DNA from 3 places in the Blautia pseudococcoides genome. Region 3 is predicted to be linked to each of the others. Evidence: riboswitches for the same ligand, from Rfam matches in the RefSeq annotation. Region 3 holds a riboswitch; each other region holds the start of a gene.

Region 1 (4,387 bases), 180 kb from region 3:
CGTCCCAGGTTGCATATTTCTTTCCTTCCAGACCTTTCGGGTTATCCATCCCCTCCCCTTTTCTGGAAATGATGCCGGACGTATTATGCTGGATCAGTGCAGCTACCGCTGTGTTTGGCAGAGCATTTTTCCCGGCCACACCCGGAGCCATACTGTCCTGGAAGGAGACGCCAAACTGCGCCTTTCCTGATGCCACCAAAGCATCCGCCCCATCCTCCGGAGGCTGTACGATCTCCACATCAAGGCCTTCTTTTTCAAAATAGCCCTTCTCTTTTGCAACATAAAATCCGGTGTGATTGGTATTCGGCGTCCAGTCCAGCACGAACGTGATCTTCTCCAAATCCTTTGAACCACTGTCTTTATCCTCAGTATTTTCAGCGGCAGAATCCTTGTTTCCCTTGTCCTCACCGCTGCCGCAGGCAGTCATGGATGTGAGCACACAGGCGGCAAGGAAAGCTGCCAGAATCTTCTTTTTCATTTAATCGTCCTCTCTTTTCTGTCTTATTTTACCTTTTCCCAGGGCATGCATTTTTTCTGCAGGATATCCACCAGCTTCATGAGAAGAAGGCTGATAATGGATATTAGAAAAATAACAGCAAACATTTTATCAAAAGCAAACGCCTTTTTCACACGGATCATATACACGCCAAGCCCGGAAAACCCGCCAAGCCACTCAGAGATGACCGCACCCACAACAGAATAGGAAGCGGAAATGCGGAGGCTGGCAAAAAAACGGCCCATGGCGCCAGGCATTTTAATATATCTGAATATCTGGAGACTGCCTGCCCCCATGCTTTTTAAAAGATTCATCATATCCTTATCCGCAGAACGGAAGCCCTCCAGAAGTCCTATGGTGATAGGGAAGAAGGTCACGATCACGATCAGGATGACCTTTGGCAGCATCTCGTACCCGAACCACAGCACAAGAAGCGGTGCTATAGCCACTGTGGGCACGGTCTGGGTAATGACGATGAGCGGATAGAAGGCTTTGTAAAGCTTTTCAAAATGATCCATGAGAACCGCCATGATAAACCCAAAAGCCACACCGCAGAAAAGTCCCGCTGCCGCCTCAAGAAGCGTAACCCCGGAATTTTCCATGAGCAGCGGAAATTCACTGACAAAGGCTTTCACCACCTGCACCGGCGAGGGAAGCATGAAGTTGGGGACCAGACCAGCCATGGAGACAAACTGCCAGATGATCAGGATAGCAGACAGGGCCGCCGCTGCCCAGAGCTTACTGGTGGTGCTTTGTAACTTTTTTCTCAATGGTCAGCACATCTCCTTCTGGCTTATAAGACACTTTGATATAGGCCGCTACAGAAGGCGCGCCTGCACGGACTGCAATATGCTGGCATTCTTTTACAATATCCATCAGTTCATCGTAGTCACCTTCAATGGCCGTCTCAAAAGGCCCTACATAATAGTTCAGCCCTGTACTCTTAATATAGCCGATCACCTCGTCCACAATACGGATCAATTCCTCGTCATTCTCTGCCTCCGGCAATGTCTGGATCGCTACACTTGCATTCATTTTCATTTCCTCCTTAGAATCTTTATAAGTTTCACTTTTTTTCTGCGGGGATCTTTGCTATCCCATAGAAAGCGCACAATGTGGACTTTCTATTCACATAAACAAAAGCTCCCGGCAGGTTTTACCTGAACAGGAGCTGGTTATCAGAACAAATGCGCACCGGCCTGCGGTGCCTCTCTTATGCTCCCTACGCCGGCATTACCCGGATCAGGTTAAGGGTGAAAAACGATTACGGTTTTACTCTCAGCCGGACTTCTCTCCAGCTCCCCTGTTGTCTTCTCAAGTGTACTTCATTGTAAAATAATTGTCAAGTCAATCCTCCTGCCCTTCTATTTTTTCTCTTCCGTTCCAGGCTTCCGCAAGCCTTTTCATGCCTTTCTCCAAATCTTCCTCCGACATGGTGGCATATCCCAGAAGAACCGTTGCCGGCATTTGAGGCGCCTTACCGCTGACCAGGAATTCGGACAATCCGTAAACTCTGACACCGGCTTTTGCTGCCATTTCCACTGCTTCCTGTTCGGATGATCCGTTTTTAAAATGTATCAGAAGATGGACCCCCGCATTTTCACCGGAACAGGTGCACACGTTTCCCATGTCCTCTTTCAGCCAGTGCAGGAGCAGGTCATGTTTTCCTTTATAGAGGCTGCGCATTCTGTTTAAATGCCGCTCGTAATAGCCTTCCCTCAAAAAAAGCTCAAGAATCTTCTGATCCGCCCTGGAAACCGTGACGGAGAAGGGGTTCTCCCCCCTTAGATACCGCTGCATCAGTTTCTTTGGCAGTACCATATAACTGATTCGGATGGAGGGTGCAATAGACTTTGAGAAAGTTCCAAGATAGATGACCCGCTCCTCCTTATCAAATCCCTGTAAGGCAGGTATAGGCTTTCCTTTGTAGCGGAATTCACTGTCATAGTCATCTTCTATGATGTAGCGATCTCCCCTCCCCGCCCATTTCAGGAGGGACAGGCGGCGTTTCAGGGGCATGACCGTCCCCATGGGAAACTGGTGGGAGGGCATGACATAGACCATATCTGCTCCGGTTAGCTCCAGGTCATGTACATCAATGCCCTGTGTGTCCTGGTTCACAATACATCTCTCAAATCCCATATGCCCGAAGTCATGCCAGGCGCTTCTGTATGTAGGGTTCTCCATGGCAATTTTTCTGTCCTTCCCAAGGATCGTGCAGAGCAGCATCAAAAGATAATCATTCCCAGCCCCCACAAGAATCTGTTCCGGTTGGCAGTGAACACCCCTGGCCTGATAGAGATACGCGGAGACAGCCTGTCTAAGGGACAATTCCCCGCAGGGGTCCCCCAGCGAGAAGAGCGCATCCTGTGCATCTGTCAAGACCTGCCGCGACAATTTCCGCCATGCGTTGTGAGGAAAACTGCCGGGGGCAATTCCGTTCAGGGCAAAATCGTAAGCGTATTTGGCCCTGTCCGTCTCTGTCTTTCGTTCCTCCCCCATGCCCGCCCTGTGCCGGACACCTTTTTGAGGGTTGTCAGACCATGCTTGTCTTCCTGCTTCACGCGTTTCCTGTCTTCTGCCTGTGCCGTAATAGAGCCCTTCGATGTCGCATACAAAATATCCCTTACACGGGACCGCCTCAATATATCCCTCTGAGACCAGCTGGTCATAGGCCAAATCCACGGTACTCCTGCTCACGGACAGATTCCCCGCAAGTGCGCGGGAGGACGGCAGCCGCATTCCTGCGGCAAGCCGTCCTTCCTGGATTTCCTGTTTAAAATATTCACATATCTGTTCATACAAAGGCGCTTCCGCCTTAGTGTCCAATGAAATAATCAAATCGTTCATTCTTTTTTCTCTAATTCATGGTCAATGGAAAATATGCACTATAATTTAAAAGAGCTTTTCAAAGAGACGATCCGGTTAAAGACCGGCTCTCCCGGTTTGGAATCATGGCAGTCTGCACAGAAAAAGCCGTTTCTCACAAACTGGAAGCTGTCATACGCCTCGGCCTCGGCCAGCGCCGGCTCCACATAACAGTCTTTCAGCACCACCAGAGAGTTGGGGTTCAGGTTCAGGCTGCCGTCCTCTTTGTTATAGACCCCCTTCTCCTCATCCACAATATTCTCATACAGGCGGCATTCCGCTTTTGCTGCGGTTTTCCTGGCTACCCAGTGAATGGTTCCTTTTACTTTTCTACCGTCAGGGGAATTTCCTCCCTTTGACTCCGGATCGTAAGTGCAGTGAACTACCGTTATATTGCCGTTTTCATCTTTCTCAAATCCGGTACATTTTACAAAGTAAGCGTTCATGAGACGCACTTCATTATCCGGATAGAGACGTTTGTATTTTTTCGGTGGTACTTCCATGAAGTCCTCACGCTCAATATACAGTTCTCTTCCAAAAGGTACTTTTCTGCTGCCAAGTTCCGGGTTTTCCATGTTGTTGGCAACCTCCAGATATTCTATCTGGTCCTCCGGGTAATTGTCAATCACCAGTTTCAGCGGATCTAAAACGGCCATCATACGAGGTTTTTTCATCTTCAGGTCCTCGCGGATGCAGTATTCCAGCATAGCGTAATCCACGGAGCTGTTGGCCTTTGACACACCGCAGAGATCCACAAACATTTTGATGGATTCCGGTGTAAATCCACGTCTTCGCAGAGCGGCAATAGACACCAGACGGGGATCATCCCATCCGTCCACAATGCCGTCCTCAACCAGTTTCTTGATATAACGCTTTCCGGTCACCACATTGGTCAGGTACAGTTTTGCGAACTCGATCTGCTTGGGCGGATGCGGGTATTCCAGTTCCTTCACAACCCAGTCGTAAAGAGGACGGTGGTCCTCAAATTCCAGGGTACAGATAGAGTGAGTCACACCCTCAATG
Region 2 (4,387 bases), 2.5 Mb from region 3:
GGAGCCAAGGATAAAACGGGAGTGGAATTGGTGTCCGCCCAATATAAATTTGTCATCTTTCATAATGTCACTTGCCTCTTTTCTATACGTCTTTTTCTCCAAGAATAAGTCTCAGTATCATATTAGCCTGATGCGCCGCGCAGAGTGTGACTCTGGGCGCCATGAGGCCTATGCCGGAGGCGATATCGCTGGTGCCGTCCCCGCAAAGATACAGGTTCTTCATTCTTTGCTGTGTTTGTATGGTGTTGCTGCTTCCATGACCGGCCATGCCGGAGCCGGATACGATAACTGCATCCGGACGGTGTTCCAGCAGATGATTGACCAGCATGGCTTTATTTTTGGCCCTGTCAAATGCTTCGCAGATGATCTTGTCATCTGCAAGTATGGCGCCTGCATTGTCAGGCGTCAGTTTAACCGTATCTGTACGGACAAAAATATAAGGATTGATCTCTGAGATCTCTTCCCTCAACGCGTCTGTTTTATATTTCCCCAGGTGCTTCATTTTGTAGACCTGGCGGTTTAGATTACTTGGTTCTACCCTGTCAAAATCAATCAGATGAAGACTTCCGATCCCGGCCCGTGCAAGCATGACAGCCACATTGGAACCCAGTCCCCCAAGGCCGGCAACGGCAGCCCCGGCATGTTTAAGCTTTCTATGTACGGGAAGGGTGTGGCGCGCTGTAAGAACTGCCTCGATTTCAGCTTTTGTAAGGATTGTGTGTCTGTCTTCCAAATCAGCCGCCTCCTACAAAGCTGACAACCTCATAAATATCTCCATCACGGACATTGGTGTCAGCGTAACGGTTTTTGGGAAGGATATCACCATTTCGCTCTACGGCGATGCGCTGCAAGTCATAACCTTGTTCCAAAAGAAGTGTCCCTACGGTGCATGGGTCAGAAAGCCGAACTGCATTTCCATTGATCTTTATCATGTCATATACCTCCTGCGTAAAGAACTCAAAAGCCAGTGCATGTGGAGTAAGTGCGCGGCTGCTGCCACACCTGTCACTCGTCATAAATATTTACGATCTCACCTTCCAGGATCCGGTTCATGTTCTTCACGGCACAGAAATTACCGCACATGCTGCAGGTATCCTCTTTTTCCGGTTTGGCCTCCGCCCGGAAGCGTTTTGCTTTTTCCGGATCCAGGCAGAGCCGGAACATCTCCTCCCAGTCCAGTTTTTTGCGGGCGGCACTCATTTTATTGTCCCAGTCAGCCGCACCTCTCACTCCCTTGGCAATATCGGCTGCATGGGCTGCTATGCGGGAGGCCATAATGCCCTCCTTCACATCATCCAGGCTGGGCAGGCGCAGATGTTCCGCCGGGGTTACATAGCACAGAAAGGAAGCGCCATAGGCAGCAGCGATGGCACCGCCTATGGCGGCTGTGATGTGGTCATAGCCTGGGGCAATGTCTGTTACCAGGGGACCCAGGACGTAGAAAGGGGCGCCCTGACAGAGGGTTTGCTGGATCTTCATGTTTGCCGCGATCTGGTCAAGGGGCATATGTCCGGGGCCTTCCACCATAACCTGAACATCCTTTTCCCAGGCGCGTTTTGTCAGCTCGCCCAGGGTGATCAGCTCCTGGATCTGGGAGATATCGGAAGCGTCCCGGATGCACCCGGGGCGGCATGCGTCCCCAAGGCTCATGGTAATGTCGTATTCCCGGCAGATTTCCAGGATTTCATCATAGTGCTCGTAGAAAGGGTTTTCCTGGCCTGTCATTTCCATCCAGGCAAAGATGATGGAGCCGCCGCGGGAGACGATATTGGTGAGGCGTTTATTGCGTTTGAATCTGCCGGCGGTTTCTTTGTTGATGCCGCAGTGGATGGTCATGAAGTCCACGCCGTCCTCTGCATGCATACGCACAATGTCAAGCCACTGCCGGGAGGTGATCTCTTTCAGGGGTTTGTGATAATAGACCACTGCATCATAAATGGGGACAGTTCCGATCATAGCGGGACACTCCTTGGTCAGACGTCTGCGGAAGGTGCGGGTATCGCCGTAGGAGCTTAGATCCATAATGGATTCAGCCCCCATTTTTACCGCATGGCTCACCTTTTCTATTTCTATATCCATGTCTTTGCAGTCTCTGGAAATGCCCAGGTTTACATTGATCTTTGTTCTGAGCATGGAGCCGATAGCATTTGGCTCCAGGGAAGTGTGTTTTTTGTTGCAGGGAATGATGACCTGGCCCTTTGCCATGAGAGCCATAAGTTCCTGTACGTCCATCTGTTCTTTTTTTGCCGCTGCTTCCATCTCACCGGTGATGATGCCTTTTCTGGCAGCGTCCATCTGTGTTGTGTACTGCATGAAGATCTCCTTTCTGTGAAGGATACGGAAATTGCGGAAGGAGGCCGGGGGCAAAAAAAGTGCACCCCGGATGGGATGCACCAAATATTTATAAACTTCTGGTTCGCTTCCTACGCCGGCATTATCCGTATCAGGTTCCAGGGTCGAAATCCGTTCGTATTTCCTCTCAGCCGACGCGTCAGCTCCCCTTGCGTATGTAATTGTTCTCAGGTATTTCCTGCCATAATCATATAGCGGCAGGAAAGAATTGTCAACCTGTATTTTTCGTTAAATATTTTTGATCAGGTATTCCTGTCTGCCGTCCCTTAAAAATACAGGCATGGATGTAATAGGAGCCTCTGCTTCTGTCCACTGTCCGCCGTTTAAGATTTCACCTGTATGGGCATTGGTCCAGGTGCTTCCCTCAGGAAGATAGACTTTTCTTTGGAAGGCATGCGGTTTAACAATGGGGGCGGCGAGAATGTCCGGGCCGTACATATATTGGGTATCCAGTTCCCAGGTATTTAGATCCTCCGGGAATTCGTAGAACATAGTACGCATGACCGGAGCGCCCGTTGTGTGAGTCTCTGCCATAAGGCTTCTGGTATAATCCCGCATCATCTCACGGATCTCAATGAACTTCTTCATGATCTGGTAATTTTCTTCCCCATAGCTCCAGATCTCATTGTCAGCGCCTGTGCCTTCTGTCTCCTCCCCGTTTGTTTTGTAGAGAGGCGTGCGCGGAAGGCGGCATCCGTGAAGACGCATAACCGGGCAGAAGGCGCCGAACTGGAACCAGCGGACCAGCAGTTCCTGGAAGTCCTTGTCATAAATATTGCCGCCATGGAAGCCTCCGATATCTGTGGTCCACCAGGGGATCCCGGAAAGACCCATCTGCAGGCCTGCCACGATTTGATTGCGGAAATCCTGATAAGTGGAGTGAATGTCCCCTGACCAGATCAAAGCTCCGTACTGCTGGCTTCCTGCCCAGGCACAGCGCACCAGGTTCAGGACCTCCTCCTGCCCGTTTTCCTTCTGGCCTTCATAGAAACCGCGGGCGTATTCACGGGGATAAATGTTTCCCTGCTGCATAACACTTCCGGCATAATAACGGTAGTTTTCGTAATCATAGGTGGTGAACTCCGGCTCCGCTTCATCCAGCCAGAAAAGCTTGATCCCATTTTCCGCATAATTCTTTTTGCATTTATTCCAGACATATTCTCTGGCTTCCGGGTTGGTGGCATCATAGAATACATTGTTGCCCTGGAAATCCATCTGCACGTTCAGGCCGTGTTCTGTCTGGACAAGAAGCCCTTTCTGGCGCATCTCATTAAAATTCTCACTGCGCCAGTCAATCTGGGGCCATACGGACACCATAAGCTCCATGCCATATGACCGCAGCTCCTCGGCCATAGCCTTGGGATCAGGGAAGAAATCCTCGTCAAAGCGGTAATCACCGCAGCGCGGCCAGTGATAATAGTCCACTACAAAAACGTCCACGGGAATGCCGCGGCGGTGATACTCTCTGGCAACGGACAACACTTGTTCCTGGTTGTGGTAGCGCAGCTTGCACTGCCAGAAGCCCAGCCCGCATTCGGGCATCATGGGTGCCCTTCCTGTCACCTGGCTGTACTGGGATTCAATCTGGGCAGGTGTGCTGCCTGCTGTGATCCAGTAGTCCATCTTTTTCGTGCTGTCAGCTCTCCACTCCGTCACATTTTTGCCGAAGGATACGCTTCCGATGGCGGGATTATGCCAGAAAAAGCCGTAACCTTTGCTTGATACATAGAAGGGGATGGAGGCCTGGGAATTCCGGTGAGCCAGCTCAATGTTGCAGCCCTTCAGATCCAGGATGTCCTGCTGATACTGGCCCATGCCGTAAATCTTCTCATTTTTATTGGCCTCAAAGGTGACCTTCAGACGGAAATCACCGCCCATGTAAGGGGAGAATTTCCGGGCCTTGCGGTTCAGGGCACCGCCGCCGTCCATCTCCTTAAGCAGTATTTCTTTTTTGTCATTAAAGAAAGTCACAACCGCAGCGCTGTTCCAGCCTCTGGTGTCAATGAGGGCTGAGATCTTTCCGTTTGTGATCGTG
Region 3 (4,387 bases):
ATGACGGAAATGCCTGCCGCACCGCTTCCGGCAAGCTGCATCACGTTATTTTTCTTAATTCCGCCGATCGCCACAACAGGGATGGATACCGCCTGACAGACCTCTTTCAGGGTATTCCATGCGATTACATCCGCGTCTTCTTTGGTGGAGGTGGAAAACACTGCCCCCACGCCCAGATAATCCGCCCCCGCTTTTTCTGCCCGCAAAGCCTCTAAAACAGTCCGGGCGGAGACGCCGATGATCTTATCCTGGCCCAGTTTTTCCCTGACGCTTCCCGCCTCCATATCGCTCTGCCCCACATGTACGCCGTCCGCATCCACAGCCAGGGCAAGGTCCACATTGTCATTGATCATCATGGGGACACGGTAACTGGCGGCAAGAGCCTTTATATCCTTTGCCTCACGCAGAAAATCCTCATACGGCATCTCTTTTTCCCTGAGCTGCAAAAGCGTAATACCTCCGTCCAGAGATGCTTTTACCTGCTCATAAATTGTCTTTTCCCCCACCCAGGATCGGTCCGTAACGGCATACAGAAGCAGGGCACGTCTCACCATTTCTCTTTTCTCAGCGCAGTTCATATTTTGCTCCTCTCTCCAGCTCGCTGCCGGTCAAATGATATACCTCATCAATCAGATAGTTTCTGCAGGATGCGTTGCCCCTGCGCTCACTTTCCATCTTCTCAAATGCCTTTTCCCCACACAGGCCCATGGAGATCACAGCAGCAGCCACAGCTTCCAGCCTTCTGTCAGGATTGGCTGCCAGATATGCTGCAGTGAGGGAGCTGAGCATACAGCCGCAGCCTGTGATCTTTGCCATGACAGGGTTCCCAACCGCTGATGGCGATCACTGCCCCTGTCTTTTTTGAAAAATCCTTTGCGAATGTTATGGTCTTTTCCAGATTTTCGTCTGTCACAGTATCCGCCCCATCAGCATCCACTCCCTTGGAACTGTTTCCTCCTCCGGCAATGGTCTTAATTTCAGAAATATTTCCCCGGATGGCAGTAAAAGAAATTTCCCTGAGCAATTGTTCCGCTGTCTTCCTGCGGTATGTGGATGCCCCCGCCCCCACAGGGTCAAGTACAATGGGATGTCCGCAGCTTCCCGCACTTTTCCCCGCCAAAAGCATGGCTTTCACGGAACGGGGATGCAAGGTCCCCATATTGATGTTCAGACCGTCGCAGAGGCGTCCCATCTCCTCTGCTTCCTCCTCCCCGTCCGACATGGTTGGGGAAGCGCCGCAGGCCAACGTAATATTGGCACAGTCATTTGCAGTAACATAATTGGTGATGTTCTGGATCATAGGCGATTTACTCCTGACGTTTTCCAGTATTTCTCCCAGCATTTTTTCTCCTTTCTGCATCCTGAAACATAAAAAGGGAGACGCCAACACGTCTCCCGGAATCTTGCTCTCTCCCTACGCTGGCATTACCCATATCAGGTTAACGGGTCGAAGTTGGTGACTTCCTCTCAGCCTGCCGCTACAAGCTCCCCCAATGAAACTTATTCATATTTTTACTTTAACTGGTTATCAGGATACCACACTTACCTGTTCCTGTCAAATTCTGTCAGCTTTCTTCTCCGTGGCGGCGCCTGAAAGATATCACTGTACCGCAAAGTTCTTATCTATCCTTTTCTCTTTTCCAGACCATTTTCTGTCAGTTCATAGATGGTGTCACATACCTCATCCATATACTTTCTGTCATGGGAGACACTGATGACTGCCCCTTTGAAATCTGCCAGAAGTCTTCGGATAACAGGCCCGGACAGGGGCGAAAAATTTCTGGTAGGTTCATCCAAAAGAAGCACATTGCTGCCGTCCAGGCTCATTTTCAGGAAAAACAGTTTTGCTTTCTGACCGCCGGAAAGCTGAGAGATACTGTGGTCCATCTCATCTGCCGTGTATTTCATACTGCCCAGATACGTGCGGATCCTGCTGATTTCCTCTTTGTCTCCCTTTTTTTGCAGAAATTCTGCCGGGGTTTTACTGCCATCCATTTTTTCTTCGTAATTCTGAGGCATATAAGCCACATGCAGGTCTGTTCTCTCCTGCATGGATTCCGCTATCTTCCGCAGAAGTGTGGTTTTTCCAATGCCGTTTGCTCCTGTGATACAAACTTTTTTTGGTCCCTTAACAGACAAGACGATCTGCTGAGAGAGCATCCGTTCCCCGATACAGAGCTTTTCAAGAAAATATGCAAGCACTGTCTTACCGTTTGGAATGGAAGTATCTTTTGGAAACCGGATAAATATGGCATCCTCTGTCTCCGGTATCTCTGTCCTGTCCTCCGCTTCTCTTAGATAGCGGCGTTCCATGGCTTTTACGGCGTGCATCTTCTTTTTCAGCAACTGCCCGCCGTGGGGGTTCTGCCGGGTTGATATTGTTCTGGTCACGCTCCACTTTCTGCTGGATCCTGCGGAACCGCTCTTCCTGTTTTCTGGCCTCCTCCCGTTCTTTTCTCGCAATGCGCTCCTGATTGGTAAGTCCTCTTGCCCTGTTTTCCATATAGGTTTTGTAATCCATCTTCGCAACAGAGTATCTGGGTTTTGTCTTTCTGTTAATCTGCTCCAGATGGATAATGACATTGGCTGTCCGCTCAATCAGGGTCTCATCATGGGAAATATAGAGAATGGGTATTTGGCATTGGTTCATAAAATTCTCCATCCACTCCAATGTCCTGATATCAATGTCATTGGACGGTTCGTCCAACAGAAGAATATCCGGATTTTCCATTAGGATCCCGGCCATCTGCAGCTTGATCTTCTCCCCGCCGGAAAGCGCGCCCATCTTTTGCTGGGAATAATAAATATCCGCCGGTATTCCCAGTTCCCGGCTCATATTTGACAGTTCTTTTGGTGACATATTGTAAAAACCTGTGTTCCCGGTAAAATATTCCCAGACGCTTTTCTCCAGATTCTGCTCCTCCAATTCCTGGGGCAGATACCCCGTCTTTCGCTGGTTTTTAATGATTTCTCCTGTGAACTCCGCATAGGATTCCACAAGGGCCGGGTCACAGATCAGCTTCAAAAGTGTGGATTTGCCGTTTCCCTCTTCCCCGATCATGACAGCTCTGTCACCGGGATTCAGCACAAAGGAAAAATTCTCCACCAGGGTTCTCATATCTTTTTTATGTGTAATCGTCAGATTTTTGATCTGCATCATATTGCATCCCTTCTTTCCTGATATAAAAAGAGCCTGTTTCTCCACCGGAAAAACAGACTCTCAAATATGCGCACCTATATCAGGACCCGCAAAGATATCATCAAAAGGATATGATACCACTCTTCAGTCAGTCTACTCTCCGGCAACGAAAACAGACCTGACGCGCAGGTTACTCTCTGTCTTCTATGCTCCGAATCATAAACTACTGAATCATCCTATCCCTCTTTTCTTTACATTCTCTTGCAGAACACTCTGCAGATATCATTCTAAACGACACAAAACTTTCTGTCAAGCATCATTTTCACTATATACCCTGAAGGAACGTTTTCCTGCACGCTTTGCCTGATACAGGGCCTCATCTGCACGCCGGTACATCTCCTCATAGGAAAGCTTATTTCCTGTCTGATAAGATACCCCTGCGGAGAGTGTCACGTTATACTGTTCCACACTCTCATCCTGCAGTGTATAGGTAACGAGCTGCTGCAGCCTTTTCAGACAAACGCCTTTGTCCCTCACACCCTCCAAAAACACCATAAATTCATCTCCGCCGATACGGGCACAGATATCATTTTTCCGGAAGGTAGACTGGAGGGCACATGCCACTTGAAGAAGAATGTTGTCCCCAAACGGATGCCCGTAGGTGTCATTGAGCATTTTAAATCCATCCACATCCAGCATGATCATCATGCAGGAGGATGTATGCTCCATATTTTTCAGGCGCCGTTTGATAAGACGCTCTCCTGACCTGCGGTTGTAGATACCGGTGAGGCAGTCCTTTTCCGCTCCCTGGCGGTAATAGATTTCCCTCATGGTCTGTTCATGGGTGTCCAGCATCCTGCCTATTTTTCTGTCAAAACCGTCATCCTGCCCTTTGAAATGGGCGATCTGGCATCTGGTCCACAGATTATTGCCCTCCCCGTCCACCACGACCACATCCTGTTCTTCCTTATCAAAACGCGGTTCCTCCATGGGATGATTGTGGACCATCAGTTTGAGTTCTCCCTTTTTCTCACAATTCTCACACAGGAAAGGTACGAAGTCTTTCTTCCGGGGCGGTCTTCCGAATCGCTGTTCAAAACAGCCGTAGACATGAACGGTACAGTTTTTGCAGCGGATGTCAAAATCCACGTCATTCGCCAGTATGGTGAGAATTCTCTGCAGGTGATCCCTGCGGTTCACCTGCTTTCTCAGCCTGATCTTTTCCGTGGCATCCACAAGAAAAACATA

What was found. A riboswitch is a leader RNA that binds a small molecule or an ion and turns the genes downstream of it on or off. The one in region 3 is predicted to bind thiamine pyrophosphate.
Region 1: linked by a shared signal. The riboswitch ahead of A4V09_RS10195 (thiamine-binding protein) and the one ahead of thiM (hydroxyethylthiazole kinase) in region 3 are both predicted to bind thiamine pyrophosphate.
Region 2: linked by a shared signal. The riboswitch ahead of thiC (phosphomethylpyrimidine synthase ThiC) and the one ahead of thiM (hydroxyethylthiazole kinase) in region 3 are both predicted to bind thiamine pyrophosphate.

Annotation. Positions count from the first base shown of each region.
Region 1 covers NZ_CP015405.2:2,129,216-2,133,602, forward strand. The annotation lists gene A4V09_RS10185 (ABC transporter substrate-binding protein) at 1-478, opposite strand, end outside; gene A4V09_RS10190 (ABC transporter permease) at 502-1,266, opposite strand; gene A4V09_RS10195 (thiamine-binding protein) at 1,235-1,531, opposite strand; TPP riboswitch at 1,699-1,811, opposite strand; gene pdxR (MocR-like pyridoxine biosynthesis transcription factor PdxR) at 1,844-3,346, opposite strand; gene A4V09_RS10205 (glutamine--tRNA ligase/YqeY domain fusion protein) at 3,385-4,387, opposite strand, start outside.
Region 2 covers NZ_CP015405.2:4,525,316-4,529,702, forward strand. The annotation lists gene A4V09_RS21235 (thiazole synthase) at 1-63, opposite strand, end outside; gene thiF (sulfur carrier protein ThiS adenylyltransferase ThiF) at 83-733, opposite strand; gene thiS (sulfur carrier protein ThiS) at 735-932, opposite strand; gene thiC (phosphomethylpyrimidine synthase ThiC) at 1,006-2,313, opposite strand; TPP riboswitch at 2,405-2,512, opposite strand; gene A4V09_RS21255 (glycoside hydrolase family 31 protein) at 2,581-4,387, opposite strand, start outside.
Region 3 covers NZ_CP015405.2:1,945,297-1,949,683, forward strand. The annotation lists gene thiE (thiamine phosphate synthase) at 1-578, opposite strand, end outside; partial or broken gene thiM (hydroxyethylthiazole kinase) at 565-1,342, opposite strand; TPP riboswitch at 1,394-1,502, opposite strand; gene A4V09_RS25990 (ATP-binding cassette domain-containing protein) at 1,624-2,313, opposite strand; gene A4V09_RS25995 (ATP-binding cassette domain-containing protein) at 2,207-3,160, opposite strand; gene A4V09_RS09235 (sensor domain-containing diguanylate cyclase) at 3,449-4,387, opposite strand, start outside.